DNA from 2 places in the Arthrobacter sp. CAN_A6 genome. Region 1 is predicted to be linked to the other one. Evidence: riboswitches for the same ligand, from Rfam matches in the RefSeq annotation. Region 1 holds a riboswitch; the other holds the start of a gene.
What was found. Region 1 has a riboswitch for S-adenosylmethionine ahead of IWX75_RS06910 (ABC transporter substrate-binding protein). Riboswitches for the same ligand answer to the same signal wherever they lie in the genome.
Positions count from the first base shown of each region.

Region 2: linked by a shared signal. The riboswitch ahead of IWX75_RS02350 (ABC transporter substrate-binding protein) and the one ahead of IWX75_RS06910 (ABC transporter substrate-binding protein) in region 1 are both predicted to bind S-adenosylmethionine.

Region 1 is NZ_JADOUV010000003.1:138,269-153,982, forward strand. Features, by position in the region: gene IWX75_RS06885 (HNH endonuclease signature motif containing protein) at 1-434, opposite strand, end outside; gene IWX75_RS06890 (acyl-CoA dehydrogenase family protein) at 643-1,992, opposite strand; gene IWX75_RS06895 (dipeptide ABC transporter ATP-binding protein) at 1,989-3,917, opposite strand; gene IWX75_RS06900 (ABC transporter permease) at 3,920-4,657, opposite strand; partial or broken gene IWX75_RS06905 (ABC transporter permease) at 4,903-5,829, opposite strand; gene IWX75_RS06910 (ABC transporter substrate-binding protein) at 5,826-7,466, opposite strand; SAM riboswitch class I at 7,573-7,671, opposite strand; gene IWX75_RS06915 (arylsulfotransferase family protein) at 7,754-9,298, opposite strand; gene IWX75_RS06920 (pullulanase X25 domain-containing protein) at 9,381-10,256, opposite strand; gene IWX75_RS06925 (MBL fold metallo-hydrolase) at 10,965-12,374, opposite strand; gene IWX75_RS06930 (sulfite exporter TauE/SafE family protein) at 12,690-13,460, opposite strand; gene IWX75_RS06935 (rhodanese-like domain-containing protein) at 13,457-14,098, opposite strand; gene IWX75_RS06940 (metal-sensitive transcriptional regulator) at 14,225-14,482, shown strand; gene IWX75_RS06945 (DUF302 domain-containing protein) at 14,574-14,990, shown strand; gene IWX75_RS06950 (BCCT family transporter) at 15,229-15,714, opposite strand, start outside.
Region 2 is NZ_JADOUV010000001.1:462,302-478,015, forward strand. Features, by position in the region: gene IWX75_RS02330 (ABC transporter ATP-binding protein) at 1-137, shown strand, start outside; gene IWX75_RS02335 (energy-coupling factor transporter transmembrane component T family protein) at 134-931, shown strand; gene IWX75_RS02340 (amino acid ABC transporter ATP-binding protein) at 979-1,716, opposite strand; gene IWX75_RS02345 (amino acid ABC transporter permease) at 1,713-2,477, opposite strand; gene IWX75_RS02350 (ABC transporter substrate-binding protein) at 2,485-3,408, opposite strand; SAM riboswitch class IV at 3,588-3,705, opposite strand; gene IWX75_RS02355 (aminodeoxychorismate lyase) at 3,794-4,672, opposite strand; gene IWX75_RS02360 (chorismate-binding protein) at 4,729-6,780, opposite strand; gene IWX75_RS02365 (LysE family transporter) at 6,788-7,408, opposite strand; gene IWX75_RS02370 (methyltransferase domain-containing protein) at 7,542-8,339, opposite strand; gene IWX75_RS02375 (MarR family winged helix-turn-helix transcriptional regulator) at 8,383-8,889, opposite strand; gene IWX75_RS02380 (MMPL family transporter) at 8,992-11,193, shown strand; gene IWX75_RS02385 (SRPBCC family protein) at 11,335-12,339, opposite strand; gene IWX75_RS02390 (hypothetical protein) at 12,339-12,581, opposite strand; gene IWX75_RS02395 (DUF1905 domain-containing protein) at 12,911-13,198, shown strand; gene IWX75_RS02400 (ZIP family metal transporter) at 13,341-14,132, opposite strand; gene IWX75_RS02405 (DUF1206 domain-containing protein) at 14,320-15,246, opposite strand; gene IWX75_RS02410 (alpha/beta fold hydrolase) at 15,692-15,714, opposite strand, start outside.

The sequences.
Region 1 (15,714 bases):
TCGCTGCGGCTGATGCCGAGCCTGGCCCGCAGGTAGTCGGCACAGTTCGTGAATTCCGGAAGCGTGGAGGACTTGTCCTGCTGCCCGGCGTTACCAGAAGCGCCCCTCGAGCCACCTGCTGTGGTCCTTGTGACGCCACCACCGGGAACTTCCACGGAAATACTTTGCTCTGCCCGTGCGAGGAGGGAACCGGTTGCCTGCCGCTCTCCGGTAATGGCGATGTCCTGGTCCTGGACGGCACGAGCGGCCACCACCTGCAGATAGTCCACCAGCTTGGCGATTTCCTCGATCTTCACGAGCGTCTGTACCACTTCACGCCTGCTGAGTGTCAGGTATGTCTCCGCCATTCCCTGCCCGAAATAAAGGAGGTCGGACCGCACGGATTCGAGCGGAGTTCCACTCTCTCCGGGGTACTCGAGGGGTGCGATGGCCATGCCTAATTCTATCGAATGTACGTACTATTCCTGAGGAAGTCATGCCCTTGTGGAGGGGAAGTGGTAGCACTATTCCTCCACAGGAGGAAGGTGCCACAGCACCTGATGTAATGATCCTCGGCTGATGTCAGAAGTTACTCTCCGCTAATTGGGGCTCTGGCGGCATCGTTCATGGGCAGGTGCAGCCGTCCGCACCCGCCCATGACCCCTATTCGGAAGGCTTGGCCGTCCCCGCACGCCACACGAAGTCCGGCACGGTCCCATTGATTTCCCAGTCTCCGACGACCCGCGACTTGTACACCACCGGATTGTGCGAGGAGATCACCCTCGCGTTCCGCCAATGCCGGTCCAACTGCAGCCCGCGCCGCGTTGAGGACGCCCCCAACGCATCGAAGATGGTGGTGCACGCGCGCTGAACCAGTTCAGTGACCACAATCTGCGCCTGGGAGGAGCCGAATTCGACGTCGAGCGCGGCCCGGTCTGCGGAAGTCCTGGCGCCAGCGTGGTCAGGGTCGAGGCCACCGATGGCATCGAGCGCGGCCCTGCCCGCGGCGTGCCCGGCTTCCACGTCTCCAGCTACCCGGGCAGTGCCGTCAGCGCCATCGGCAGCACAATTAATTAAATCTTCATGCGCCTCGAACGCCTCCTGCAACTGCTCAGCCACCTGGAGCGCCGCAGCCTCGGCAGTGAACGCGAGGGCCGACACCTCGCCGACGATCTGTTGGATCTGGATGTCCTCACTCGGCCGCACCTGGCTCCCGTGACTGAACGTCCGCGTCCGCCCGCGCACTTCGGCGGCGACGTCGCGCACTGCCGCCTTCGCGATTCCGGCAAGCGTCGCCACATGGATCAGCTGGTACACGCCCGTGTTGTAGGGCGCGTGTTCCGTTTCGACCAGGACATCCGTCAGCGGCACCCGCACGTCGGTGAACACCGTCGTACCGCTCGCAGTCAGCCGCTGGCCGAAGCCGTCCCAGTCGTCGATGATCTCGACGCCCGGTGCATCGCGTCGCACCAGCGCAATGACGTCGACTCCGTCGGGCGTCCGCGTACCCGTCTGGATCCAGTCCGCATACAGGCTTCCTGTCGTGTAGTACTTCGTGCCGTTCACGCGGTACGCATCGCCGTCGCGCTCGATCGTCGTACTCACCCCGCCGACGGCGACCGGTCCGGTCTCCGTCCACGCGTTGCCGAGCAGTGCGCCGGCGGCCACACGGCTCAGCCATTCGCCGTCGTCGGCATACAGCCGGTCCTCCACGAACGCGATGTGCGAACGCAGCGCCTGCGCAAGGTTCGATTCCGCCGCGGCCAGCTCGATCAGCAGCCGGAAGAAGTGCGGCGCCGAAACGCCCGCACCGCCGTATTGCCGCGGCACGCGCAGTGCGCCGAAGCCGGCATCGGCAAGCAGCCGGACCTGTTCGTGCAGCAGCGTCCGGTCTGTCTCGCGCTCCGCGGAACCAGCAGCAATTTGCTTGAACAGCGGCCGGAAATGAGCCGCGAGTGAGGCATAGGACGCGTAGGCGGGGAGGGTTCGGGAATCGAGGGAGGTGGTGGTCACGATACTGCTCCTTGTGCTGGTGATGAGGGTAGGACCCTTGCCGGCATTTCGGGAACGGCCGCGAGCAGCGCCCGCGTGTAGTCGGTCGCCGGGTTGGAGAACAACGATGACGCCGTACCCGACTCCACCACGCGGCCGTCCTTCATCACGAGGACGTCGTCGCTCACGTGGTGGATCACGCCGAGGTCGTGGCTGATGAAGAGGTAGCTGAGGCCCAGTTGTTCCTGCAGGTCGGCGAGGAGGTCCAGCACTTGCGCCTGGATGGAGACGTCGAGCGCCGAGACCGGTTCGTCGAGCAGCAGGACCCGCGGCTGCAGGGCGAGCGCCCGCGCAATCGCGACCCGCTGCCGCTGACCACCCGAGAGGGTCAGCGGGCGACGGCTGATGAGATCGAGCGGTAGGCCCACCTGTTCGAGGAGCGACGCCGCCCGATCATTCCGCTCGTCCGCGGTACCCACCGCGCCGGCATCGAGCGCGTCGGTGATGACGCGTCCCACGCTGAAGCGCGGATCGAACGAGCTCAGCGGATCCTGGTTCACCAGCTGGATGTCGGGCCGGTGCTGCCGCCGCTGCGCTTCGGTAACGACGGAGGTAACGATGCCGAGGGGGACACCGGAGTCGGCGGAACCCCCACTAACGACATGCGCAGCCGAATGACGGCCTCTGCGCACCTGGCCGGGCGGAAAACCAGCTGCTCCGGTCTCGAAGCCGGAATTCCCTGAGCCAGTCACCCCTGCAGGAGAATCAGAACCTGCCCGAGAACCGTCACCGGCAACGCCCGCCGCCCCTGCAGCTGCAGCAGCCGAGCCGCCCCCGTGGGCAAACCCTGAGAAAGCGCCCACCCACGGCAGCCCGCCCAGCGTCACCGTGCCGGCGTCGGGCTCGGTCAGCCCCAGCGCAATGCGCGCCGTCGTCGACTTGCCTGAGCCCGATTCACCGACGATGCCCAGCGTCCGCCCCGCCGGCAGGGTAAAGGAGACGTCGTCGACAACGGTGCGCCGCGTCCCGCCCGGCCCCGGATAGCTCTTCACCAGTCCGCGTGCCTCAAGCGCTGGAGCATCGGACGAGAACGTCGACGGCCGAGAAGGCCGAGCGGCAACCGACACCCGCGGCACCGACGACAGCCGCGTCCCCTTGCCCGCCGCCGACGGCACGGCGTCGATGAGTTGCCGCGTGTACTCGTGCCGCGGATTGCCCAGTACCTCGGAGGCCCGCCCCGACTCGACGATGCGCCCGTTCTGCATCACGGCGATCTCGTCGGCGAGGTGGCTGACGACGGCGAGGTCATGCGAGATGAAGATCAGCCCGCGCCCCTGCTCCTTCAGGCCCGCAAGCAGTTCGAGGATCTGGGCCTGCACCGTGGCGTCGAGCGCGGTGGTCGGCTCGTCGGCGATCACGAGCCGGGGATTCAGCACCGTGGCCTGCGCAATCAGCGCACGCTGCCGCAGCCCACCGGACAGCTCGCCGGAGCGCTGGCGGGCACGGACCTCGGGGTCCGGAATGCCGGCGTCGCGCAGGGCTGCGAAGATGCGGGACTGCCGCTCATCCCGCCCCCGGACGCCGTGCGCCCGCAGTGCCTCGTCGATCTCCTGACCAACGGTGCGCAGCGGATCGAGGGAGACGAGCGCATCCTGCAGCACGTACCCGATGTCCTTGCCGCGCAAACGCCGCCACTGCCGCTCAGAGAGCCGTGACGCATCGTGCCCCAGCACCTCGAGCCGGTCCGCGGACACCCGCGCATTCGGGGCGTTGAGCCCGACGAGGGTCCGCGCGGTCACGGTCTTGCCGGATCCGGATTCACCCACGAGGGCGAGGGCCTTGCCCGGTGCCAGGGCCAGCGACACGTCGCGGACGACGTCGACCGGCCCCCGCGGCGTCGTGAAGGAGACGTTGAGGTTGTCGATGGAGAGAAGTGGTGCAGTCATGGTCAGACCTCTGCTTCGAGTCGGCGCTGCAGGTGGTGGCCCACCACGGTGGTGGTCAGCGCGGCGAGGGTGATGAAGATGCCGGGGAACGCCGCGATCCACCAGGCGACCTGGAGGTAGTTGCGGCCGTCGGCGAGCGTGGCGCCCCATTCGGCGGCCGGCGGCTGTGCACCGAGGCCGAGGAAGCTCAGCGACGACGCCCAGACGATGGCCTGCCCGACGCCGAGCGTGACGAGGACGAACAGCGGCCGCACCACGTTGGGCACGATGGTGTGGAGGAGGATGTGCGAGCGCGAACGCCCCAGCGACAGCGCGGTCTCGACGTACGGAGCGGCGATGACCTGCAGCGTCTGGGTACGCAGCATCCGCGCGTAGCCGGGCGCGGTACCGACGCCGACGGCGATGGCTGCCGTCACGACGCCGGTTCCGGATACCGCGATCACGATCAGCGCGAGCAGCAGGCCGGGGAACGCGAAGAGCACCTCGACGAAGCGGCAGATCGCGGAGTCGAGCCATTTGCCGGACACGCCGGCGGTGATGCCGAGCGCACCGCCGAGGATCAGCCCGATGGCCGTGGCGGACAGTCCGAGCAGCAGCGACTGGCCGGTTCCGGCGATGACCCGCGAGAAGACGTCGCGCCCGTTCTGGTCGGTGCCGAAGAAGTGCGCGGCATTGGGTGCCTGGAACGCGCTGGCCGGGTCGATGACGTACGGGTCCTGCTGCAGGAACAGCGACGGCACGACGGCGGCCAGCACCAGGAACGTGAGCAGTGCGCCCGCGATCCAGACCCCGATCGGCGTGCCGTGCAGGAAGCGAGCCGCCCGCGAGGGAGTGCGCGGGGCGGAAGGTGCGGGAGCCGGGGAGCCGGGACCCGCCGTCGTCGTTGGTTCGAGTGCCAGGCTCGTGCTGCACTTCCCTTCGGGTTGGTGCGGGGATCCACCACGCGGTAGAGGAGGTCCACGGCGAGGTTCACGAGGATGTAGACCGCGGCGATGAGAAACACCACCGCGAGGGTGATGGGGAGGTCGCGGTTGAGAATGGCGTCCACGAGGGAACGGCCGAGGCCTGGGCGGGCGAAGATGATCTCCGCAACCACCGCCGAGCTGATGAGTGAGCCCACGGCCCAGGCCGAGAGCGTGATGCCCGGCAGGATCGCGTGCCGCAGGGCGTGGGTGATGCGGACGGCGGTGTCGCTCAGGCCGCGGGCCCGGGCACTGAGGATGAACGGCTGCGCCAGCGCGTCCTCGAAGGACGCGCGGGTGACCTGCGCGATGAACCCGGCGAGCGGAATCGCGAGGGACAGCGCGGGCAGCACGAGCGAGCGGAAGCCGTCATTGCCCGCCACGGGGAACCAGCCGAGGACGACGGCGAACACCACCGCGAGCATGATGCCCACCCAGAACTGGGGGAGCGAGGCGAAGAAAACCTCGACGCCTCGTCCCACGGAATCGAGAACGCGTCCCCGCCCGACGGTCAGCAGGGTGAAGGCCAGCGCGATGATCCACGCGAAGACCAGCGCGAGGCCGGCCAGCTGGAAGGTGGGGAGGATCTGCGGGCCGAGGATTTCCAGGACCGGCACCTTGAAGATGTAGGACGTGCCGAAGTTCCCGGTGAAGAGGCCGCCGAGGTAGGCGAGGTACTGGACGAGGACGGGCTGGTCGAGGCCGTACTCGGCCTTCACCGCCGCCACGGTCTCGGGCGACGGAGAGGAACCGGCACCGCCGAGGATCGCCGTGATCGGATCGCCCGGGGTCAGCCGGAGGACAAAGAACGTCAGCGTGACCGCGGCCCAGAGGACGAAGATGCTGCCCGCCGCCCGCTGGGCGATGACCTTGCCGGCCGCACCGGCCGTCGCCGTCGTGCGGGGCGCCGCACTCAATGGATCGAGGTGCTTGGAATCGAGGGTGCTCATGGCTGGTCAACCGCCGTCACGTCGTAGAGGTAGGGGAGGGACAGGCTCGGCTCGAGGGCGAAATTCCCGAAGCGGTCGCTGCGGAGTGCCACCTGGCTGGCTTGGTTGTAGAGGGGGAGCTGCAGGGCGTTGTCGCTGACGATCTGCTGGGCCTGGTAGTAGAGGTCCTCGCGGGTTTCCGCGTCATCGGTGGCGAGGGCCTCGTTGAGGATGCCGTCGAGTTCCGGGTTGCGGAAGCCCGAGCCGTTGGCCACGAAGCCGGCCGACTCGGTGTATTCCGAGGAGAAGACGATCCGGAGCACGTCGGCGGTGTTGGTGTTCCAGTAGTCGGCACGGAGGTCGTACTCGAAGTTGTTGCCCTGTTCGCTGACCGTCGCGGCGTCACCGTTCTCGATGAGGACCTCGAAGCCCACCTGCTTGGCGGTCGCCTGGATCTGGGTGACCAGTGCCTGGTGTGCCGTCGGCCAGGAGTTCGGTGTATAGGGGAAGTGGACGGTGAGGCGCTCGCCGTCCTTCGTGCGGTAGCCGTCGTCGTCGCGCCCGGTCCAGCCGGCGTCGTCGAGCAGCTGGTTCGCCTCGTCCGGATCGGGGGCGTAGACGTCCTCGAAGTCGGGCGAGTAGAAGGTGGTGGTGGAGCTCAGCGGACCGCCGGCCTTCGTGACGGTGCCGAAATAGACGCTGTTGATGCCGGCATCCACATAGGCGCTCCGCAGGAAGGCCTTGCGGACGTCGAGGTCGTCGAAGGGTGGGCGCGTGGTGTTGAGGATCAGGTTGGTGGGGTTGCCGGGGCGGTCCTGCAGGATGAGCTCGACGTTGGGGTCGGACTCGGCCTCGTCGAAGTGGACGCTCGGCATGAGGTCCAGGGCGTCCACCTGGCCGGCACGGAGCAGGCCGTAGCGCGTCGAGTCCTCGGGGACGATGCGCCACTCGATGGTCTCGAGGTACGCCGGCCCCTGATGTTCGGCGAACGGCGGAGCGGAGTTGTAGTCCTCGTTGCGGACCAGGGTGGCCTTCGACTGCGGAACGTAGTCGACGATCTTGAACGGGCCCGTCCCCACCGGAGCGTTGCAGTTCTCCGCCTGCGGACGCTTGAGCGCCTCGGGGGACTGGATGCCGAGGAAGGGCTGCGCAAGCACCTCGAGGAATGCGGCATAGGGACGATTCAGGGTCACGACGGCGGTATCCGCGGCCACCACCTCGGTTCCGGCATACGGCTTGAGGTAGCCTCCCGCGGTGCCGGACTGGGTATCCGGATCCACCATGTGGTCGAGGTTCGCCTTGACCGCCTCCGCCGTCAGTGGGGTGCCGTCCGTGAAGGTGACGTCGGTGCGGACGGTGAACGTGTAGGTGAGGCCGTCCGCCGAGACCGCCCAGTCCGAGGCGAGCCACGGGTGGATGGTGCCGTCCTTGTCCTGCGACACCAGGGAGTCGAGGTAGTTGGCGGCGATGGAGGCCTGGGGCATATCGCCGTTGACGTGGGGGTCGAGGCAGGAGATGTCCTTGCCGGTGGCGAAGACGAATGGAGTGTCCTCCCCGGCATTCGCGGCACCTCCGCAGCCGGACAGCAGAAGGCCTGCGACGGCGGTGAGGGCGATCTTTTTACGTCCAGCTCGACTGGCTGGGGTGGTGTGCTGCACGTTGGGCTCCTGTACTCATCGCCCGACGGAGGGGCGCACAGGGCAACGCGGAGCTTCCCCGGGCGTGCGACAGCACGGCGGGTAAAGACCAACGAAGCTTTTGGCTTCTCCATCGGTCCTGGCAGTAGCACCGTTCTTCGTTGTTATCCGAAGAGGGTTGCTGCGGCGTCGTCGATCCAGGTCTCTCGGCCGCTCGGGATGGTTATGGCTTCATTCAAACCGACTCGGGCAGCGTTGGCCAATGGTCCGCGTCACAGGAGGACTTTTTCGAATCCGTTCCGGCGGAGTCAGTCGGCGACGCCGGTACCCAGCTCGTTCCCGCTGGCATCGAGCGCCTGGACGGCCACGTAGGCTGCGTCCTCGGGGAGGGGAATCTCGGTTTCGAAGGATTCCCGAGCCACGGTTGCGCCTTCGGTGGCGGTCGCTTCGTCGGCACCTGTCAGGAGCCGCCATTGCGCCACCCCGGTGGCTCCGTTCCACGAGACGTAGGCGGTGCTGGCGCCGTCGTTCTCCTGGACCACCACATCCGGCGGTGTGGCCGGCTGGCCCTGCCACGCTGATTTGTAAGCGCGGTAGCTGCCGTCCCCGCCGAGTGAAACGTCATAGATGAGCGTGCCGTCCGCAGTGAATTCGGAGTAGAACGGCTGGGCGCCCCAGCTGATCAGGATATTGCCGTTGGGGAGTTCGTTGGTGTTGGCCATGCTTCCGGCAGTGCGGTCCTCCGGCGGAAGGTATTCGGTGACCACAGCGGCGGTCATCGCCTCCTCGTCGAGCTGGAGCCGCAAGCCGCGGGAGTTGTCCCCGAAATTTTCATTTGAGGCGTTGTCGAAGAGGGTCAGGGTGCCGTCGGGTGAGCGCCGGGCGTCGTGCTGCCAGGAGAACTCGGCACCGTCTCCCAGCTCGAAGTCGTTGGCCGTCCCGCCCAAGGTCCAGTCCAACTCACCCGTGGCGCGATCGATCCGGTAGATGGCACTTGTATGACGCGCGGAAACCAGGATGCCGTCGTCGTCCTCCGCTATCGAATTGACGTGGAGGTAGTCGAAGGGACTTTCCTCGGTACCCACCGCCTCGTCGTCGTCCTGTGGTGCCTCGAAGTCCTGGGTGCGCAGCGCCCCGGCGTCCCGCGCTGCGCCGAAGGCCTGGAGGGTGTCCGAGACCGGGATGTGGTCGAGCGAGCTCCACTCGAAGAGGACGTCGCCTGTGGCGATGTCGATCTCCTGGATCACGGCTTCCTCGACCCAGCCGGCCGCCGGGCCGCCGAGTTCCGAGAGGTCCGCCTCAGCGGGGTGATAGGCGCTGATCAGCATGGTCCCCCGGGGCGTGATGGTCGAGTCGTGGAAGTCGGCGTTACCGGGGGCCAGCTCGCCTCCGGTAGTGACGCTGGCAATTTCCTCGTAGGACCGGTTCAGGATAGTGAAGGTACCGTCTCCCTTGCCGCCGCCGCTGCTTCCCTCATACAGGGTGAGCACGGGTTCACCCTGGTACTCCTGGACCCGGAGCTCGAACTGGTCGTCCTGCGAGTCGTCCGGGTCGGCGGGATTGATCCAGACAGGTTCTCCCGCTGCGTCCAGCACCAGCCCGCCCGTTGTCGGTGGTTGGTCCGGGAAACCGGGCGTGAGGAAGATGAGTTCCTCCGAGGTCACGTAACCCGGCTCCCAAGCCTCACCCTGTTCGAGCTCGACGACGGGAGGGGCCAGGTCCGGACGGCTGTTATAGCTGTGGGACGAGGTCTGCTGGGTGTCCCCTTCCGCTGCGGTGCAGGCCGTCGCGGTGAGCGCCACGGTGCAGATCGCCGCGAGCCCGGGTAGGCCACGCTTCCGATGGGTGGTCATGGGGAAAGCCTTCCCGGGTTCACCGGGGAGCGCAATCGATTTGTGACCTTGGCTAGCCGACGGCCTCGTTCGGCGGAAGGTGCTAGCTGGTCTCGATGTCCTTCGTGGCGTAGTCGAAGCGGAACGTCACTGCGGTGTCGGAGAGTAGGCGCAGCTCGTGGTTTGCGCCGTCGCGAACCCCGTAGGCACCGTAGTTCTCGTCCCAGGAACCGTTGACTACGATCTTGTACTGGTAGGTGCCGGCGGGCAGCTGGAGGGTCTGCTTCCAGATGTTCTCCACGGCGTCGTAGTCGAGCTGCAGTCCATGAAGGTTCGTGGTCCAGTGTCCGGCCTCGCCGAAGAGCGGGTTGAAGTCCCCGGCGAGTGCGACGGACTGCGGCTGGTCCTGCCACGCGTCGTTGGGTGCTTGCCCACCGTCTACTGGTGCCTGCTCTGCTGGGGCGACGACGTCGGACGCGGGCGCTTCCGGCACGACGAGGTCCTCCTCGACCAGCGCGGGCTGAGCCGGGTCCTCGTCCTGGTCGCCGGAGTCGAACACGTGTGCGGACGCTGGCGATGGGTCCTCCTGCACCTGCTCCGGTACCTGCTGCACATGCACTGGAAGTTCTTCCTGGACCTGCCCTGCCGCTGACTTGGGACCCTGCCCTTCTACGGGCTTGGGCTCGGGCACCGGCTTGCCGCTGGCCATGGCGTCACTGAATGCCTCTGCGTCGGGAAAGGCAGCGAGAGCGCGGACGCCCTCCTCGGTTGCGGTCCAGCCGTTACGAACCTTGACGAGCCAGCCGGCCTTGACGAGCTTCGACGTCGCCGTCGTCAGCTGCTTGTAGCCGCGAGGTACACCGCTGGAGAGGAGCTCGGCCTCAGTAGTGTCGAACGGAACCTTCGCCACCACCTGGGCCATCAGCTCGCTGGGGGCTACGGCCGTTCCCGATGCCTGGTGGCGCGCCAGCAGGTCCAAAGTGGTGCGCAGTCGTTCGTTGAGGCGGTTCCGGGAGGCGATGACAAGCTCCTTCTGAGGCGGGGATGCGGGGTAGTGGTCCTGATTTTATCGGATTCGTCAACGCCTGGTGCCAGCCTCCCAAGATGACTGCCGCATCAGATGGACGACCGGCACAACGCACTGAGGAGAGAAGACTTATGGCAGGGAAGGGGAATCCTGACTCGGCCGTCAGCCGACGGACAGCACATTGCTGGTTCAGTGGCAACCGACACGGTGTGTGCGGCGACGACGAGAAGGGCTGTTGTGTTTTACAGTCAGCTTTCGCCGAGGGTCCGTAGGCGTACCGGGCCATACCGAAAGCCACCCCGACCACCGCCGCCCCAGCCACACCTATGCGGCCACCCGCGGAAAGTTTCACAAATACCACGTCATCCTGCATCCCGCGTCGTGCACGGGAGCCGCTGCCCGCCTCACCGAATCGGCGTCCAGGCGCATCCAACCTGAGTGCTCCTGCTGATCGGTGTTGCGGTGAAGCTACCGGAGAGCCACTCAAACCGTCCGTCTCAGCCCGGGTGATCCGTTGACGGGCGTCAGGTTTTAGGAGTAGCAACCGGGCCGCGTCGGTGGCTGGGTAGTGTTGGCGCTTACCCGGGTACGGAAGGCCACGTGCGATTCAGCCAGGAAGCCCGCCAGGTGCCCACCCCAGCCAACGAGCGGGGTCGATGGTCAGTTGGTGGGAGCGGTTCTCCGGGCCTGCTGCCAGGAGTTCCAGGCGGCGTAGCTGCCATCGAGTTCGACGACGTCGTAACCGGCCCGGCGCAGGGCGCTGGCCACGACGGAGTTGCGGAGTCCGCTTTGGCAGTAGGTGACGATGGTCCCGTCGATGGGGAGTTCGTCGAGGTGCCACAGAACGCGTCCGCCGTTGAGCTGGTGCGCTCCGGGGATGTGCCCCGCAGTGTGTTCGGTGCGGTTGCGGACGTCCAGAATCACGGCCGCGTCGAATCCGTGGAGGTCGGCGGGCTGGATCAGGGCGGGTTTGGTGGCGGGTAGTCCGTCGATGCTGGTGACGTACCCGGCAACATTGTCGATGCCGACGCGGATGAGGTGGTCCCGGATGTCCTGCGCCTGGTCCTGGCCGGTGGCGAGCAGGACCAGGGGGTTCGTGTCCGTCTCGGGGTTCACCACCCATGCGCCGTACGTGGCAATCGCAGCGCCGGCGGGGATGTTCAGGGACCTCTCCACCGTGCCCTGGTGCACGTCCTTCGCGGAACGGGTGTCGATGAACGTCACCGTGTCCGCGGCGAGACCGGTGGCGACCTCGTCCTGGTCGAGTTCGATCAGGGGGGCGCGTTCTCCCAGCACGGCGGGGCCTTCCCGGTTCTCGTGCTTCATCCGGCCGAAGTAGGAGTGGGCGTCGGGTTGCCCGTCGAGGAGCTCGTCGATGAAGCCCTGCTCATCGTTGGCGGCGAGGTATGGGCCCCACCAGGAGTAGAGCCGCTCGTAGCCGACGGTCGAGGACGGGATAGCGCCGAGTGCTTTGCCGCAGGCGCTGCCGGCACCGTGGGCGGGGTGGACCTGGACGTGGTCGGGCAGGGTCAGGAACTTTTTCTGCAGGCTCCGAAACAGTTGCTTGGCGCCCTCGAAACGGGTGTCGACGCCTCCTGCGGCCTCATCGAGAAGGTCCGGGCGGCCCAGGTCCCCGGAGAACACGAAGTCGCCGGAAAGCAGGTAGCCGGCCTGGTTGCTGAATGCGCCGTCGGTGACGAGGAAGGACAGGTGCTCCGGCGTGTGCCCAGGGGTGTGGAGGGCTTGCAGGGTGATGTTGCCCAGGGTGATGGTGTCCCCATCATGCAGGCGTGTCCCGTCGAATCCGTACTGCCATTCCGGTCCGCCCTCACCGGACACGTAGATCGCAGCCCCGGTGGCGGCCGCCAGTTCGCGGGTGCCGGAGAGGTAATCGGCGTGGATATGTGTCTCGGTGGCAGCGGTGATTCTCAGGTTGTTCTTCGCCGCCAGGTCCCGGTAGACGGCAATGTCGCGGCGTCCATCGACCACGACGGCTTCGCCCGTGGACTGGCAGCCGATCAGGTAACTGGCCTGGGCGAGGTCTTCGTCGTAGATGCGCTCTAGCAGCATTTGGTGCTCTCTTTCATCGATTTGTGGATCTGACGCCCGTGGGGGACTACTTCGAATACCCCTGGGGGTATCCGCTGGTATCCATCGTAATACCCCTGGGGGTATACGGCAAGGTGGGCGAGATTCCGGTCGAACAGTCGCGTGGTGTTGGGCGAAGGGAGTGCGGAACCGAACCAGGAACGGGACAGGTCCTGGCAGGCACCCGGAAGGAGGGAACCGGCTCCGCGTGCCGACAGTGCGTCAGCAGTGCCGGCGTGGCAGGGCGTCAGGTGTCAGGTGGTGGGAAGTCCTGCAGGTGACTGGTCCTGTGGTTGGTCAGGCGGGGATCAGGGTGGTGGCGGTGCTCAGGGTCACCCAGGCGGCAACGGCAAAGATGAGGACGGCGAACGAGATGCGGATGTGGCGGTCGTCGAGTCGGCGCGCAAACCGCGCTGCTGCAAGGGAACCAAGGATGGCGGGGACGGCGAAGGCGAGGACGATCGGCCAGTTGATCGTGAAACCTGCCGCATGGGCGCTGAAACCGGCCGCCGAGTTGAGCACGATGATCGCCAGGGAAGACCCGACGGCGTGTTTCATCCGCAGCCCCAGGAATAGTGTCAGGGCCGGGGTGAGCAGGAATCCTCCACCGACACCCAGGAGCCCGGTGAGGAACCCGACCAGCAGGCCCACGGCGACTGCCTTCGGAGCGCAGGTGCGGAAAGATCTGCCGGGTCCGGAGCTGCAGGAGCCCTGGGCTTCGGTGGTGCGACCGAGCATCCGAATGCCGGCGATAATCATGATGCCAGCGAAGGCAAGCATCAGGACTTCCGGGTCCACCAATCGGCCCACCGCTGTTCCCACCCACGCGGACGGGATGCCGGCAGTGCCGACGAGGAGGATCACCGGCCAGTTCAGGCCTGCACCCACCCGCGGGATCAGTGCGGCCAGGGAGGAAACGCCCACGACCAGCAACGACGTGGGAATCGCTTCTGCCGGGCTCATGCCCACCCCGTAGACCAGGGCGGGGACGGCGACGATGGACCCGCCGCCGCCCACCACGCCGAGGACGATCCCGACGGCAAGCCCGAGGATCAGGGCGGCGATCACGCCGCCGGCACCTCGCCGGTCCGGCTGCTCACTGAAGGAAACTGCAGGATGGCTGATTCACGGGTGGGTTCCTGGGCTGCCTTGTTCCAGGGCATCGCGGACAGGGCCCGTCCCATGGCGCACGTGTTCGTCGCCGCGGAGAACGTCAGGCCGGTCCCGATAGCGCCGGCCAGCAGGCGGACCTTCGGAGAGATGAACCGCCCACCGGCCAGGCCGACCAGAACCAGGGATCCGGCCGTGAGGCGGACCTGCCGTTCGAGGTCCCAGCGAGCCTTGCCGCGTACCACGCCGCCTCCGTCAGCTGCGAACCCCGGGACGCCGCCGGTGAGGACGTGGGCGGCGCCGATCCCTGAGGCTGCCAAGCGTTGGCGTGCCTGTTCGGCCCGGACGCCTGACTGGCAGGCCAGAACCACCCGGCTGCCCAGACGGGCGGCGAACTCGTGCGTGTGTTCAGAGAGCAAGGGCAGCGGGACGTTGTAGGAGCCACGGATATGCAGGGACTCGAATTCTGCCGCCGAACGTACGTCGATCACCACGACGTCCTCATTTCCGGCAATCCAACTCCGCAGCGTGCCGGGATCGAGCGCGGTCAGGGTTGCCGTCGAGGACGAAGAGGTCGAGGAAGAGGGGGTGCTCACAGGGAAGCCTTTCGATCAGAAGGGAAATAGATACCCCCCGGAGTATTCCGCATACCCCCGGGGGTAGTCAAAATACCGGTGGGGGTATAAGCTTGAGGTAAGCAACCGCGACTCCTGGAGAACATCATGCAGCTGGACCCGACCGAACTGACGCCCGTTATCAACCGCCTCAAGCGTGCCCAAGGCCAGCTCGCCGCAGTCACCCGCATGCTCGAGGAAGGCAAGGACTGCAAGGACGTCGTCACCCAGCTCGCAGCAGTCTCCAAGGCACTCGATCGGGCCGGGTTCGCCATCATCGCCAGTGGCCTCGAGCAATGCATCGTTCGCGAGGACACCAGCCTCGACAAGAAAGAACTCGAAAAACTGTTCCTCACCCTCGCCTGACACGGTCTTGCCTGGCCGTGGCACAAACCCGGAACCGGCAGATAGTCCTAGCACCCGCCCTCATTGCACGACCTCAGCGAAGGAGCTCCCCATGACGTACACCCACTCCATCACCGTCCCCCAGTCCTGGGACGACGCAGTGCAGAACACTCGGGAAGCGCTCAGTGAGCAAGGCTCCGGGATCCTCACGGAAATCAACGTCCGTGCCACCTTCGAAACGAAACTCGGGACAGAAGCCGCGGACGCCGTTGGAGACTACATCATCCTCGGCGCCTGCAACCCGAGCCTTGCCAGCCGCGCCCTGGCCGCGGAACCATCCCTCGGTGCACTGCTTCCCTGCAACGTAGTCGTCCGACGCGGTCCCGACGAGCTCGAAACCACCATCGAATCCATCGACCCGCAGACCATGGTGCAACTCAGCTCGAACCCCGCCGTCCGGGAGGTGGCCGACGACGCAGACACCCGCCTGCACAATGCACTCGCGCGCCTCTCCAAGACACAGAAGTAGTCAACCCGAGCATCGATTCACCGAAACCATCGGAAGGGCCCTCGCCCGAAGACGAGGGCCCTTCCTGTCTCTGGAGCGGCTCATATTCCGTGCAGAGGAATCGAATCAGCCGCAGGGAGCAGTGCTCGTCTCCGGAACCATCCCTCCGAAGGTCGGTTACGACGCGCCGGTACGAGGAGGTACTCCTGGTCCATGACAGCACGCTCTGGCTCCGGCGCTTCAGCGCCAGAGCCGTCTGCTAATGACGGTGCGGTTCAGAAACCGGATCGCCGTCGGGGCCGCCATCTGCTCCCGGGTGTGCTTCGGTGCAGTCATGCCGTGTCACGAGATCGAATTGATCCCCGCCGTGTTGTTCCACGCCAGTGCGGATCGCCCGTTCGACCACGGATGTGGCCAGGCGCCGTCGTAGGGAGAGGGGATCGCGACGCAGGTCCTTGGTGAGGGCAAAGCAGAGCAACAACATGACGATGACGAACGGTAGCGCTGCCACGATGGTGATTCGTTGCAGGCCGGCCAAGGCCTCCGAAGGTTCGTCGCCGCCGGCCAGCAACATGACCGCCGCCACGGCGCCGGTGAGGCAGCCCCAGAAAATGACCACTCCGCGGCGGGGGTGTTCTGCGCCGTTGGAGCTGAGCGATCCCATCACGATGGAGGCCGCGTCGGCGCCAGTGATGAAGAAGATTCCGACCAGAACCATGGCCAGCACGATAACCGCTGCGGTAAG
Region 2 (15,714 bases), on a different contig from region 1:
TCGGTCTGCTGCGGGAACTGGTCAGCGGGGGCGGCTGCGTCGTCTCGGTCACCCATGACACCGACTTCACTGAAGCGCTCGGCAACCGTGTCCTCGACGTCGGGGCCATTGTCGACACCCGGCGGGATACGCCATGAGCAGTGACATCCTCACGCCGTCGCTGACGGGCAGCGCGCTGATCCGCGCCAATCCGCTTTCCAAGCTCTTCGCCGCCGGAGTGATCACCGCGGTGGTGATGCTCAGCATCGACTGGGTCAGTGCTGCGGTAGCCCTCGGGTGTGAGATCCTGCTGATGCCGTTGCTCGGCATCAGTGTCCGCGGTCTGCTGCTCCGGGCCTGGCCCCTGCTCATCGCGGCGCTGGTGGCCGCCTACGGCACGGCACTGCTCGCCGAAAAGACAGGCGACGTACTGCTGGAGATCGGTCCGGTTCTGTTCACCGAGGGGTCCGTGTCCGCGGGATTCGCCATCGGGATCCGGGGCCTCGCGCTGGCCCTGCCCGGCATTTTCCTTGCCGTCTCCACCGACCCGACCGATCTGGCCGATGCCCTCGCGCAGAAGCTGCGCGCGCCGCACCGCTTCGTGCTCGGCGCGCTCGCGGCACTGCGCCTGGTGGGCCTTCTGGTGGAGGAGTGGCAGACCCTCGGGCTCGCACGTCATGCCCGCGGTGCAGGAGCCGAAGGAAACGCGCTGGTACGCACGCGCAACTTCCTCGGCCAGGCCTTCGGCCTCCTTGTACAGGCGATCCGGCGTGCCACCCGACTCGCGGTCGCCATGGAGGCGCGGGGATTCGGGGCGGGCCCGCGTACCTGGGCCCGCGAGAGTAGATTCAGCTCGCTCGACGCGGTCGTCGCGGCGGGAGGTGTGGGAATCGCCGCTGCTGCACTGACGGCGGCCCTGCTGGCCGGGACCTGGAGCTTCCTCCTGTCCTGATACCGGAAGGGCCGCCGCGAAATGCACCCGGCGGCTGATGGAAATCCCTAGAGCACGTCCGAGAGGAATGACTTCAGCCGCGGGGTCTGCGCGTTGTCGAAGAGGGCCGCGGGCGGCCCGCTTTCGACCACCACACCGCCGTCCATGAACGTGACGGTGTCGGAGACGTTCCGGGAGAAGCCCATCTCATGCGTCACCACCACCATGGTCATGCCGGCCGTCGCGAGGTCGGCCATGAGCGCAAGGACGCCCTTGACGAGTTCCGGGTCCAGCGCCGAGGTCGCCTCGTCGAAGAACATGACCTCGGGGTCCATGGCAAGGGCCCTGGCGATGGCGACACGCTGCTGCTGGCCGCCGGACAGGTTGGCAGGGCGAACCTCCGCCTTGTGCTTCAGCCCCACCTGGTCGAGTTGGGCGAGTGCCTTCTCGCGCGCCTCGTCCGCGGACATGCCGCGGAGCTTCCGCAGTGCCAGTGAGACGTTGTCCACGACGGTCTTGTGCGGGAACAGGTTGAACTGCTGGAACACCATGCCGATGCGGCGGCGCAGTTCATCCGGATTGTCCTTGAGGACCGAGCGCCCGTCGAGCAGGATGTCGCCCTGGTCCGGTTCGATGAGCCGGTTCAGGACCCGCAGCAGGGTCGACTTGCCCGAGCCGGACGGACCGATCACCGAGGCCGTGGTGCCGCGCTCCACGTGCAGGTCGATACCGCGGAGCACATGGTTGGAACCGAAGGAGAGGTGGAGGTTGCGCCCGGTCAGGGTGCCTGATTCAAGAGTGCTCATGTTCTTGCTCCTTCGCCGATCCGTGCGGCAATATCATCGGGTTCGGGCTTCTCCCGCTTACCCATCCGCAGACGGTTGTCGATGTAGTTGACCAGGTGCGTCAGCGGAACGGTGAGGCACAGGTACAGCGCTGCCGCCGCGATGAGCGGTGAGAGGTTGCCCGTGTTGCTTGCCGCGTCGTTGCCGATGCGGAACAACTCGCGCTCACTGGCCAGCAGTCCGAGGAAGTAGATCAGGGAGGATTCCTTGATCAGGGCGATGAACTGGTTCACCAGGGCGGGCAGGACGCGACGGACGCCCTGGGGGATGACCACCAGTTGCATCGAGGAGCGGTAGCTGAAGCCCAGTGCGCGGGACGCCTCGAGCTGGCCCTTCTCGACGCTCTGGATGCCGGAGCGGAAGATCTCCCCGATGTAGGCGGCGGCCATGAGCGACAACGCCAGGATGCCCATCGGGAACGGGCTCGTGCTGCCGGTCAGTTGCCGGAAGAGCGGACTCAGCCCGATCCCGATGAGCAGGATGATGACGACGGCAGGAACTCCCCGGAAGATGTCCGTGTACACGCGTGCGGCCCAGCGAAGCGCCCGGTTCCGCGAAATGCCCATCACCGCGAGGATCATCCCGAGCACCGTCCCGATCACGCCGGAACTGATCGCCAGGATCAGGGTGTTCGGCAGGCCGACGGTGAGGAGTTCCGGAAGGACGGAACCCATTGCCTCCCAGTCGAAGAAGGTCTGCAGGAGCTGTTCGAAGGCGTTCATGCAGGGCCTACTTGGCTTCTACGGCTTTGCTGCCGGGCTTCCAGTCGGTCGGCATTTCGCGTTCCGGGTACCACTCCTGGGTGAGTTCGGCCCAGGTGCCGTCCTCGATCACGGCGTCGAGGCCGGAATTCAGGGCATCGATCAGCGGCTGGTTCTCGCTGTTGACTGCATAGGCGGTGAAGTTCTCCGTGTTGATGATGGTTTCGGCGATGGTGGTGCCGTCACCCTCCTTGACCTGGCCCGTGGCCTGCTGCGACGGGGCCACCCAGGCATCGACCTGGCCGTTCGTCACGTTCGCGTAGACAGTGTTGTAGTCGGCGAAGCGGACGGGCTCCAGGCCCAGGGTGTTCGTCACGTAGTCGTCCTGCACCGTGCCCTGGACGACGCCGATGCGGGTACTCTCCGACAGCGAGTCGAAGCCCGTGATGTCGGAGTCGCTCTTGGCAACGACAGCCATGTAGCCGAAGTCGTAGCCGTTGGTGAAGCCGACGCCTTCGCGGCGTGACGCGGTGGTGGAGATCGAGGAGGAGCCGACGTCGAACTGCTTGTTCTGCACCTGTGCCAGAAGGGCGGAGAAATCGGTCGAGGCGAACTCGACTTCGAGGCCGAGTTCGTCGCCGATGGCGCGGAGCAGCTCGTTGTCGTAGCCGGTGAAGACACCGTTCTCGATGAAGATGTTGGGAGGCGCATCGGAAAGGGTGCCCACGCGGAGGGTGCCCTCGGTGACCAGCCCCAACTTCGAGGTGTCGATCTGGTCCAGCGGTGTGGTTTCCTCGGTGGTGTACTGGTCGAGCGACTGCTGGTCGCTGCCGGCCAGGGCATCGGTGGTAGGGCCGGAGTCGGTGGAATCACTGCTGTTCGAGCCGCACGAGACGGTCAGGGCGAGCAGGGGGACGGTGAGGGCTGCAAGGACTTTTCGGGACAGGTTCATGGCTTCCTTCGATGGACGCGGCCCGGGTTACGGGCGTGCGGAATCAGGGACGGGATGTTTCAGGGGGTGCCGGATGACGGCGGACGATGCTCGGCTCTGCTGCTTACTCGGGTGACACGCTCGCTGCTCCAGGCTGTGCGGGCGTTCGGCGGCCATTGCCTTTCGGGCTGACCGGCATTCCGCCGTACTTGCCTACCGGGGGACTTGGCCCGGCGGCCGAATCTTCACCTGGAGCACCCCACTACGGGAGAGGGTTGCTGTCCAGCCGGCCAGGGCCCGTGGCTGGAACTCTTGATTGTGTAACAACGTTATATGATGGCGCGGCGCAGGACAAAATGAACGGGCAACACTGCGTAAGGAAGCTTCTCGGAAGACGGACTGTGTGCTATGTGAACCGGTCCACGAGCTCCGACAGCTCGCGGGTCAGCTCCTCCGAGGTGGCGATGGGCGTGCCATCGATGGCGGTGACCGGCGTCAGCAGGCGCACGCTCGAAATCAGCCACACCGCGTCCGCCTCGAGCAGGTGATGCGGTTCCAGCGGCCCGTAGCCCAGATCCCAGCCGCTCCCGTGCGCAGCCTTGAACAGTGCTCCCTGGGAGGTCCCGGGAAGGATGCCGCTTTCGAGCTGCGGCGTCAGCAGGGTCTTGGCCGCGCCCTGACGGCGCGCGAGGAGGACAGTGGACGTCGGACCCTCGAGGACCTTTCCGTCCGACGACGTGAAGATGACGTCGTCGGCGCCGCGGGACTTCGCGTAGCGGACCGCGGCCATGTTGACGGCATAGGAGAGCGTCTTGGCGCCCATCAGGAGCCACGGCGCGCGCTGAGCAACCGTGCTGTCGTAGCCACGTTCGAGGAGCAGGACTTCCACTCCGGCCTGCTGCTGCTGCCGGATGCCGGCGGGTACGGGTGACACCTGGACCCAGGCGGTGGGTTCGGCTGCGCCTTCCGTGCCGCGGGTCGCGACGAGCTTGACCACTGCTTCGGACCCCGCTGGTCGGGTGGCGGTGAACTCGTCCAGGGCGGTGCGGATGGCGCGGCTCCAGGCATCAGCCACCGGGATGGCGAGGTCGAGGGCGGCAGCCGAGGACGCCAGCCGTTCGAGGTGGGCCCGCTCCTTGCGGGGCACGCCGTCCACGGCCAGCAGCGACTCGAAGATGCCGTCACCACGCGTGGCTCCGAGGTCGTTGGCCATGAGCTGCGGCTTCGACGGATCGACTATGCGGCCGTCACCATGCGCTGAGTCGAGGAACACCAGAACAGTCATGGGGCCAGCTTATCCAACGTGGTCAACGAAGCTACCTCGAGAAACTTCGGGGAACATCAGGCATCGTCGGGGAACACCGCACCGAGGCCGGAGAGCACTCCGAGTGCTTTCGTCCGCACTTCCTCCCACTCTTCGGAAGGCACCGAATCAGCGGTGATGGCGCCGCCGACTCCGAGGCTGAGGCGCGCGCCGTCGTCGGTGTGTTCGATCACCAGGGTGCGGATGACGACGGCGAGGTCAGCGGCGCCGGTCAGGGAAAGGTAGCCGGCCGCGCCCGAATAGATTCCACGGGCCCGGCCCTCGAGATGTTCGAGGATGGCCATGGTGCTGATTTTGGGTGCACCCGTCATGGACCCCGCAGGGAAAGCCGAGGCGATCACCTCGGCGCGGGAGGTTCCGGGCTTCAGCTTTGCCTCGATGGTGCTGACCAGCTGGTGCACGGTGGCATAGGTTTCGATGTCGCAGAGGCGGCTCACGGTGACCGACCCCGGGACGGCGTGGTGCGAGAGGTCGTTGCGGAGCAGGTCGACGATCATGATGTTCTCCGCGCGGTCCTTGAGCGAGGCTGCGAGGTCCCGGCGAAGCCCCGCATCGGTCGCCGGATCCGGCGAACGGCCCCTGGTGCCCTTGATGGGTTCGGCCCGGAGGCCGCCGTCGGAGTCGATCCTCAGGAAGCGCTCGGGCGAGGTACTCGCGACGGCGAAGCCGGGCCAGCGGATGAGATGCCCGAACGGTGCCGGGCTCGCACGGCGCAGGCGCAGGTAGGTGGCGAACGGGTCGACCGGGCGCTCCACGACTGACACGAGAGAGGTGGTGAGGCACACCTCATAGGTGTTGCCGTCGGTGATCTGTTCCTGTGCCTGTCGGATCTTGTCGAGGTACCCGGCGCGGGAGTCCCTCACCTCGAAGACCGGCGGTTCGGCGAAGGCCCGTTCGGTCGATTCGGGGACCTGCTGCCCGGTGACGAGAACAGCCTTCCGTACCGCGGCGTGCCAGTCCACGCACCCGGGGTCGGGCGCGCCGTCGTTCAGGCTGAGGAGGAACACCGCGTTTTCCCGGTGGTCGAGAACGACGGCGCGACCGGCGAAGATCAGAGCGGCATCGGGAAGGGGCGAGGAGGAAAGCGAGCCTCCGCCCGTTTCGCGCTTCAGTTCGTAGCCCAGGTAACCGAGCCAACCGAGCGCGAAACCGCACTCGTAGCCGTCGGGGCGTCGGACCACGCGGCGTCCCCAGGCGTCGTCGAGCCAGCGGAAGAAGGGCTCGCGGATGCGCGTTGTCACCGCGCCGGCACTCACCTCGGTGACGCCGTCCGAGTGCTGCGCGCGCTGGCCGAACCGTCCGGCGTCGTCAGCCAGGATGGAGAAACGGCTGCGTTCGGATGCCGGCGTGGCACCGGCATCCGAACTGTCCAGCCATACCGCCGACTTCGAGTTCGGGTAGAGGGCTGCGAACAGCGCCGCGGGATCCGGCACGGCGTCGATCCGCTCCACGCGCAGGTTCAGTCCGCGGCGCGCGGCGCGCTCGACGGACATCAGCCGTTCGCACTGGGGCAGGCTGGTGAGGGCCAGGCGTACGCGGTGCGGGGTGGCCTGCCCCTGGTGCCCCTGGATGACGACGTCGGCGGAGGAGTCGGGGCGATCGGCGTCGAGCCAGGAGGTTTCCTGCTCGGCCCACCGCTCCCAGAACGGCTCGTAGGTTCCGCCGTCGCGTGCCAGGGCGCTGCTCCGGCGGAGCGCTCCGGGAGCCTCCACCCAAAGGACGGCGTCGAGCAGGCCGCGCGCCTCGCGGGCGGCCGCTCCAACACCCTCGACGAGCACGATGTCAGCGGGCGGCGTATGCCTGAGCTCGCCGTCGCGCCCGTTGTCCCAGTCCCAAGCCTGCCAGGACGCATCTTCTCCCGATGCCAGCGGCGTCAGCACCTGCCGGACGTAGCGGTCGATGCCGTCGCGCAGGCCGTCCCACCCCGGGTAGATGTCTTCGAGGTGGAACATGCTCACGGTGTGGTGTTCGCGCAGCAGTGCGGCCAGTTCACCGGCGAGGGTGGTCTTGCCCGCGCCGGAACGGCCGTCGATCGCGACGATGAGCGGTGCATTTCGGGAAGGGATCATGACGGGGTCAGGCCAGCGCAAGCAGGGTGCCCACGCCGACGAACAACGAGCCGAAAGTCCGGTTCATGATCGTCTGTCCGCGGGAGTGCTGCGTGAAGCGGCTGAAGGACCGGGCCGTCGCGGCATAGAAGAACCACATCACCAGCAGGTCGATGGTGATGACGGTGGCCGCGAGCACCGCGTACTGCTCGGCGAGCGGCTGGTCCGTGCGGATGAACTGGGGAATCAGTGCGAGGAAGAAGACGATCGCCTTGGGGTTCAGGAGGTTGACCCACATGCCCCGACGGAACAGCGACAGCGATCCCTCGGTACGCCGCTCCGCAAGGATCTCCTCGTCCAACGCCGGCTTCTGCAGGAACTTCCGGACCCCGAGGTATACGAGGTAGGCCGCTCCGGCATATCGGATCACGTTGAATGCCACCGGCGAATTCGAGACCAGGAGCCCGACGCCGGCTGCTGCCACTCCGATGTGCACCAGGAGGGCGGCCTGCTGGCCGAGGATGCCCCAGATCGACCGCCGAAATCCGACGGTCAGGGCGTTGCTCATGGTGTTGACCGCACCGGCACCCGGGCTGAAACTGATGAGTGCGCCCGCGCCGAGTAGCGCAAGCCAAACCGAGGGATTCACCCTTTCATAGTAAGCAGTGCGCAGCGGTTCGTTTCCCGGCTGGTCGCTGATCCGGATCTTCAGGTGCCGCAGGGGCAGCCCGTCCGAGGCAAATTCTGGAGTGCGTGATCCCGAAGCCGGTTGTCGACCGGGTTCAGGCCCGCGCCAGCACCTCGATGCTGGGGATGAGGAAGACCCCGTCGGGAGCCCTTCCCCAGGTCCGCCAGCCCTCGGCCAGCCGTGCCAGGTCCTTCCTCTCGGCCAGGCCGCGCTCGAGGGCCTGCTCGGCGAAACCTGAGTGCAGCACCCGCTCGGCCCAGGACTCCGCGTGGAACCGCCGGCGTTCAGCCGTGGCGTAGATCCAACTCGACGTCGAAACTTCCGTCTCGGTGAAGCCGGCTTCCTGGGCCCAGGAGAGTAGGTGTCGGCCGCCGTCGGGCTCGGCATTGTTGCCCCTCGCAATCCGCTGGTACAGCTCCATCCACTCGGTGAGCGCAGGGGAGGCGGGGAACCAGGTCATGGCGTGGAAATCGGCGTCCCGTACTGCCACCACGCCACCGGGCCGGACTACCCGGCGCATCTCCCGCAGTGCCGCCACGGGATCGGTGAGGTGCTGGAGCACCTGGTGGGCATGAACGACGTCGAACGTCTCGTCGGGGAAATCGAGGTCGTAGATGTTGCCCTCGGTGAAGACGGCATTCCGGACGGAGGTGTGCGCGGCGGAGGCCTGTGCCACGACGTCGGCCGAGCGGTCGATGCCGGTCACTGTTCCCGGTGCTACGAGGTCCGCGAAACCCGCCGTAATGCTGCCCGGACCACAACCGACATCAAGCACATCCATCCCGGAGGCGAGGTGCGGCACGAGGTACGCGGCCGAGTCCTCCACCGTGCGGGTCGCGTGCATGGTCGTCACACTCGGGTGGTGGCCGTGGGAATAGACGTCTTCGCTCATGATCGAGATTAACCCCGGCGGAAGGCCTTCTCCCGCTTTCGCGTCATATTCCGGTGCCATCTTTTCCCGGAGCACTTGTTCCGGAGCCGTCTTTCCCGGCGTCCCCTTTGGCGGCGATCGTGGCGTCGGTGATGCGCTGCATCATCCGCTCAAGAAGGGCGAGCTCGGCGTCGTCGAATTCATCGAGCGCCGTATTGATGTGTTGTGCCAGCGGGGCGAACAGCTTGCCGCCGGTTACGCGCGCTTTCTCGGTCAGTTCGAGGTGCACCTGACGCCGGTCGACAGCGCTGCGGGTGCGGGTGACGTGGCCCGCGGTGTCGAGCCGGTCCACCAGGGCGGTGGTGGCGGGGGAACTCAGGTTCAGTTCCTCACGCAGCATGCCCGGCGTGACAGTGGCGCCGGCGCGGGCGGCGCCCATCATGATTCCGAGGGCGTTGAGGTCGGTTCGGTACAGCGCGTCCTTGGCGCTCGCCGCCTCGATGTACCGTTCGGTCTCGGAAGTGAACTGGCGCATCAGGTCGATCAGCCTGGCTCGGTTCGTACTGGACATGGAGTGCACCTCGATTCAGAACCACTTTAGGCCCTTCCCCAATTATCTCCATGATAGATATAGTCATTCACAGAGATAATTTTTCCGGAAGGCATGGGTATCGTGAAAGCCAAGTGGTTGCGTGTACTGCTCCCGGTCGTCGTCGTCCTGATCTGGCTCCTCGGTGCCGGGTTCGGTGGGCCGACCTTCGGCAAGCTCGATACCGTCTCCAGCAACGACCAGGCGTCATTCCTGCCGGCAAGCGCGGAATCCACCGAAGCGGGGGAGCTGCAGGAGCAGTTTCGGAACTCCGACGCCGTTCCGGCGGTGATCGTCGCTGAATCCGAGGGGGAGATCGCCCTCCAGGAGCTGCCCGCCTATGAAGAGGTGGCCCGTGCCCTCGGGAATGTCGAGGGCATTGAGCCTCCAGCCGATGGCGCCCCTGCCGTTGTCGGTCCCATTCCCTCCGAGGACCTCCGGGCGGTCCAGTACCTCGCCTTCGTCGCGTCGGATGCCGAGCTCGGCGAGGTTGTCGTTGAACTCCGCTCGGTGCTGAACGAGGAGCTGCCCGACGGCGCCGTCGGGTATGTGACCGGCCCTGCCGGCTTCACCGCCGACCTCGTCAGTGCCTTCGGCGGGATCGACGGCATCCTGCTGGGAGTGGCGCTGGGAGCGGTCTTCCTGATCCTCCTGGCCGTCTACCGATCGGTGATCCTGCCCTTCCTCGTTCTCCTGACCTCGGTCTTCGCGCTGGCCACCTCCATCCTGCTGGTTTTCGCCTTCGCGTCATGGGACTGGATCCAGCTGAGCGGCCAGAGCCAGGGCATCCTTTCCATCCTGGTGATCGGAGCCGCAACGGACTATGCGCTGTTGCTGGTGGCACGCTTCCGGGAGGCTTTGGGCGAGCACGAGTCGAAATGGGAGGCCATGAGGGTGGCCTACCGAGGATCGGTGGAGCCCATCGTGGCCTCCGGAGCCACGGTGATTCTCGGACTGCTCTGCCTGCTGTTCTCGGACCTCAATTCCAACCGGAGCCTCGGCCCCATCGCCGCGATCGGCATCGTGTTCTCGGTCGCCGCCGCGTTGACACTCCTCCCCGCCTTGCTCCTGCTCTTCGGTCGTTCCGCCTTCTGGCCGCTGCGGCCCAAGGTTCACCCAGTGCGGCCCACGTCCGTTGAGGAACCCGTCCCGACTACGGCGGCCGTTGCCGCCGCTCCGGGAACGGAGCAGCTGCGCGGGGTGTGGAAGCGGATTGCCGTACTGATCTCGCGTCGGCCGAGGGTTCTCTGGATCGCGTCAGTGCTGGTGCTCGCCGCGGGAGCACTCGGACTCACCCAGCTGCAGGCCAGTGGCGTGCCGCAGTCGGCCCTGATCCTCGCGCCGTCGAACGCCGTGGACGGCCAGGACGCGCTTGCCCGGCACTTCGATGCCGGCGCCGGCAGCCCTATCGCCGTCGTCGCTCCGGAAGCGGACCGGGAGGCGGTCCTCAGCATTGTCGGCGCCGAGCCCGGAATTTCGGAGGCCACACTGACCACGGATCCGGCAGGGGCCGCCGTCGTCGAGCAGGGCCGCGTCCTCATCAGCGGGACCCTTGAATACCAGGCGGATTCGGATCAGGCCGAGAACGTGGTGCGCAGCCTCCGGACCACCCTCGACGACGCCAGTCCCGACGCCCTCGTGGGCGGCGTTACCGCTATCGCGGTGGACACCAACGACACCGCGCTCGCGGACCTCGGCAGAATCATCCCGATCGTGCTGGCCGTCGTCCTGGTGGTGCTGATGCTCCTGCTGCGCGCCGTCGTCGCGCCCGTGCTGTTGATCCTGAGCGTGGTTCTGTCCTATGGGACAGCGCTGGGGGTGTCGGCGCTGGTGTTCAACAACCTGCTCGGATTCGAAGGCGCGGACGCTTCGGTGCCGCTGTTCGGGTTCGTGTTCCTGGTGGCGCTCGGGGTCGACTACAACATCTTCCTCATGACGAGGGTGCGTGAGGAGTCATTGCGGATCGGCACCCGGCCCGGAATTCTCCGAGGGCTGGGCGTGACCGGCGGGGTCATCACCTCAGCGGGCGTGGTGCTTGCCGCGACATTCGCGGCGCTCGGCATCATTCCCATCCTGTTCCTCGCGCAGATCGCTTTCATCGTGGCGTTCGGCGTGCTGCTGGATACGGTCCTTGTGCGGTCCCTGCTGATTCCGGCGCTTGCCTACGACATCGGACCGAACATCTGGTGGCCGTCGAAACTGGCGAGGTCGGAACCGTCGAAGCCGGCGGGGAGGCACCGGGCGGTCGACGCTATGTCGACCCCGACACCGCAGCAAGCGTCCTGACAGGAAACCGCAGCCCGCTGACAACCCGAGAACTGGACGTCGGAATAAGGAACCGCCGCACGAGCCAGTTCCGCAGGAGGCGCCGATTCATCGGAGGCCATCACCAGTTTCGGGTTCGGTCGGTTCGCGTGTGTGGTCTTGTCAGCGGAAGCTACGGCTGATACCCGCACCGAGCTGGAAGGCAGTCAGCCAGAGCAGGAAATGTCGAACGGGGTGCAGCGGCAAGCCGACGATCCGTCGCCACCCTGTGCGTCGGTTCCACGATGACGTCAGGCGCACCTGTGTTCCGCCGGGCGTATCGGCGAGGTCGATCACCAGCGTGTTGGTGTTGCCTCGCTCGAGGTCGGGGTAGGTGGTGCGCCAGCTGATGTGATGTGGCCGGTCCGCGAGGAGAAGCTCCATCCGTCGCCGACGGTATTGGTTCCTGATCCGTATCGGCTTTCCGTTCGTATGTCGGGTGTGCGGGTGGACGGTCCAGCTATCGCTTTCCTGAGGGAACGGGCGGGGGTTCTCCCCGAGGTCAGGAAGGTCGACGGATCCAATACCGGCATTCCACACGGGCATGCGGGAGGGATCCGCCAGGAGTTCCCAGACTGCCTCGATGGGCGCTGGAACGAAGACTTCCGCACGACCCACTATTTCCTCGCGGGACTGGGTCGGCTGATCGCTGGAGGGAGTCCGGTGACGTTCTTCGGTAGTGAGGGCAGTGAGTATCTCGGTAGCAGAAGTGTCCAGACGACCGAGCAGAGCCCTGATGAGACCGCTGGGTTCTTCCAATAGTTCACGCAGCACGGAGGAGGAGTTTCCCGCGTTCTTTCCGCCGGCGTGCTTGAGGATTTCCAAAGCGCGAGGCGTCCATTCGTATCCGCCTGTTTCGTGGAACACGATCCGTTGCGAGCAGGGCTCGTCGGCCGCGATGCCGATGCTTTCCAGCTGGGTCGCGTGCAGCGCCTCTACGGCATTTCGTGTCTGGTCTAGCGAGATACCAACCGAGCGGAGGGCTCGACCGGCAACCTGGTCATTGATGACCAATGCCATGAAGAGATGTTCCAGATCGGCGTCGCGTTGACCTCGACGCGATGCCTCTTCCATAGCAACCAAGGACAGCTTCTGCATCGTGGCTGCCCTTGCCGACAGTGACGTCACTACTTCCTCCTCGGTACAGGGATCTGCGGGTCGATGCGCCTGATGTACTTTTTATGCACGGCCTGACGGCTCACGCCGAGCGCATCCGCGATCTCCAGCCATGTCAGTCCTGCACGCAGGGCCGCTTCTACCTGACGGAGCTCCAACACATCAGTGAGAGCACGTAGGGAAACAATGGCCCGCAATCCAGCCTGTGGATCATCCGGGTTCGTGGCTGCTTGAGTCAGCTCTACCGCTTCCATGCGAGCAACCTACATTGCTATGAGCCAGTAGGCAACCTTGGTTGCTAAGGTTGCTCGGCAGCCGACCATCTCATCCTGATCAAGCGCGACACTTCGTGCCGACAACCGATCCCTTGCGGACTGCGATCAGTCAGGGCGGACGGAGGCCAGGTAGAAAGAGTGCCCGACCGGATCGAGCAGCGCCACTGCTCAGGGGCTGGTGGGTGTCCTACGGGTCAAAGGACCGATAAGCCGATCGCCCACCCGACGACCTTCAAGCCTGATGGACAGTCCGGTGACTCGTGAGGCACCCTGATCGGTAACCGGCTTGGACAAGGAAGGCGATCGTGATGAGCACGATTTTGGGTCCCATGGATTTACGGTTCACCGCCCCGATAGGAGTGGAGGTCAGGGGTGACGTGTGGTCGTGCGTCGAAATTCCCGATTCGAAGGAGCTGTTCGGCACGGGCAAGGCGGTGAAGGTGACCGTGAGCGTTGATGGCGAGCCGCTGGCCGTTGCCCTGATGCCGACCGGGATGGGTGGTCACATGCTTTCGATCAGCGGCAAGCTGCGGAAGAAGATTGGTAAGGACATCGGGGATGACGTTGCGGTGCACATCTCGGAGCGCCTGACCTGAACCGGCGGGGGTGTCCTCCGTGACGGATAGGGTCGAATTCTCCTCAGGCGCGAGCAGCGGTCCGGCGTGCGGTTCCGTGAGTGTGCGGACCCCGGATTCAATCTTATGAAGGTGTGTTTTTTGTTCTAATGCCGTGGGTGTGTCACATGAGGGATAGAACGAAAGAGAGGACGAATCCGGCGGCGGTGCTGAGGGCTACGGCTGGCCCGCCGTGCTCGTAGGCTTCGGGCATGAGAGTGTCAGCTAGTGAGGCGATGACGGCTCCGGCAGCAAAAGCCAATGGTAGTGAGATGGTTTCCGGGTCAGCGCCTGAGAGTGGCCCGGCGCCAATCACGACGGCGATTACGAGTAGTACAGCGCATGCTCCCCAGAGACCGAGTATGGTGCCACGAGACTTGCCTTGGCTGCGCATCGAGGATGCTCCGACGAGTGCTTCGGGCAGGTTGGAAACAAAGATCGCGGCCAGCAGGGCTAGTCCGCCCGTTCCGCCGCCAAGTGCGACGCCCAGGGCAATGTTTTCGGGTACGCCGTCGAGGGTGACCGCGGCCAGCAGGGCCATGCCCGCGGCACCGCGGGTGGAGGCCTTGGTGGGGGAGCGCTCCGTAGCGGCGGAATCGGTGTCGAGTTTGGGACTGCCCTCGTACTCATCCGCAGGAATCGGCTGGGAACTGGGTTGGGCCCAGCGGTCAAGCAGTGCGCTCAGTGCCGTGAAGACCACGGCGCCTGCGAGAAGACCGATCGCTGCGCGCCAGATACCACCTTGCTCGAAGGCGTCCTCGAAGAGCTCGAACGTCAAGGCGGTGATAAGCGATCCTGCGGCAAAGGCCAAAAGGACTGCCAGCACGCGCTTGGGCAGTTCAAAGCGTGAACCGATGAAAGCACCGATGATGAGGGCGCTGGAAGCTATCACGCCGAACAACAATGACGTTGCCATGACGTCAGTATAGGAACGTGGACCCCGGGCGGGAAGGGAGTCACAAGCCGATGACTCAAGACATTGTCCGAGTGGTGATCCGCTTCCCGGATCGGGGTTTTTGGCGGTTCGGCTCGGGGTGCCGTTTTCGTCGGTTTAGCCGTCGGTCGTGGGGCTGGTTGTATGCACCAAGGTGGCAAGCGTGATGCTACATGCGGTCCAGTGGTGCACGGGCAATGCTGTAAAGCCCATAGCACATGAGCCCTATCGCGATGATGGAGAGGGCGACCGTGCCAAGGGACTGTTCTTGCAAAGACTTCAATGCCCCGTCCAGGCCGGTGGACTCTTCGGGGGAGGACGTTACTGCGGCCACGATGATTATTGAGCCCACGACCGCCAAAGCCAGGCCCTTGGCCAGATAGCCAACCGAACCCAGAACATGAATCACTGTGCCGCGAGTCCCTGAGGCTTGTTTCTCAAGGTCTTTGAAGTACCGCTTGGTGGCGCCCTTGAAAAGGTAATAGCACCCTATGGCGATGATCCCTGCTCCTACAGCAACCAACAGTGCTGCACCTAAGGGCGCTGATAATAGGGCCGCGGAAAACTCCCGGGCTTCGGCGCTGCTATCGGTTTCGCCGCCGAGGGCATAGACACCGAACGACACGGAAATGGCGGCATACCCACCCGCCTTGAAAGCGGCCTTTGTCCGCTTCGTAAGCCTTTCCTTCTTGTCCCGGTGCTTCCACCGGAAAGCGGCTTCGCCCAGCTGAAAAAATGCGAGAGCCGCCGATCCTAGGAAGCTGGCCCATAAAAGGAGGTAACCACCAGGTAGGTCGGCAAGGGCTTCTAATGCTCCTGATCGTTCAATGTCGCCCCGGGCGCCGGCTGCCACGCTAATGGCGATGATGCCAATGACAAAGTGCAGCATTCCGTTAGCGGCGTATCCGGCGCGTGCGCATACCTCGAAAGCTGTCGAATCGGCCGCGTCTTCGAGACGGCCGATGACCTTCATGCCGATACGACCGAACTCGCGTGCTTCGGTCTTCCACTTCTGGGCCGAACATATTGCCTCATATCGCATGTGCCCGCCAGCCTCTTTGTTGTGAAATCCATGCCTGTTCCACGCAATCTTCATTCTCCTTCAAAGGACGACTCGCCGCCTGAACCGACCGTTGAGAGGTTGTCCGTAGACGTCCACGGACAACCCAGCGTCCATCGTTCGAGAGTGCCCTGTCAGGCAATGCACCGATGTTCTTCACCTTGCCAGAGCCTCGAGGTCGGTACGATCGATCACGAGGCGAGCGATCGCCCGTGCCGTTGTTCCGTGTTGGAGTCGCGCGCCCGCTGCGACTATATCGATGGCGCGCAACGGCGCTCATCGCTCCCGGGCGCCCGTGCGTGCATTTCGGAACACCGCCCTTGCGGTCGTGTTGCTGCGAAGTGCACCCGCGAGGCCGCCACTTGCGCACTGAGGTCGAGCGCACTGAGGTCGAGCGCACCCCCCGATTCGGGCTCAGGTCCAACACTGTTCGAGGGCCTCGTCGACCGCGGTGCCCTCGATCGACTTCAGTACTCAACTATCACTTGTTGTCGTGGTGACCTG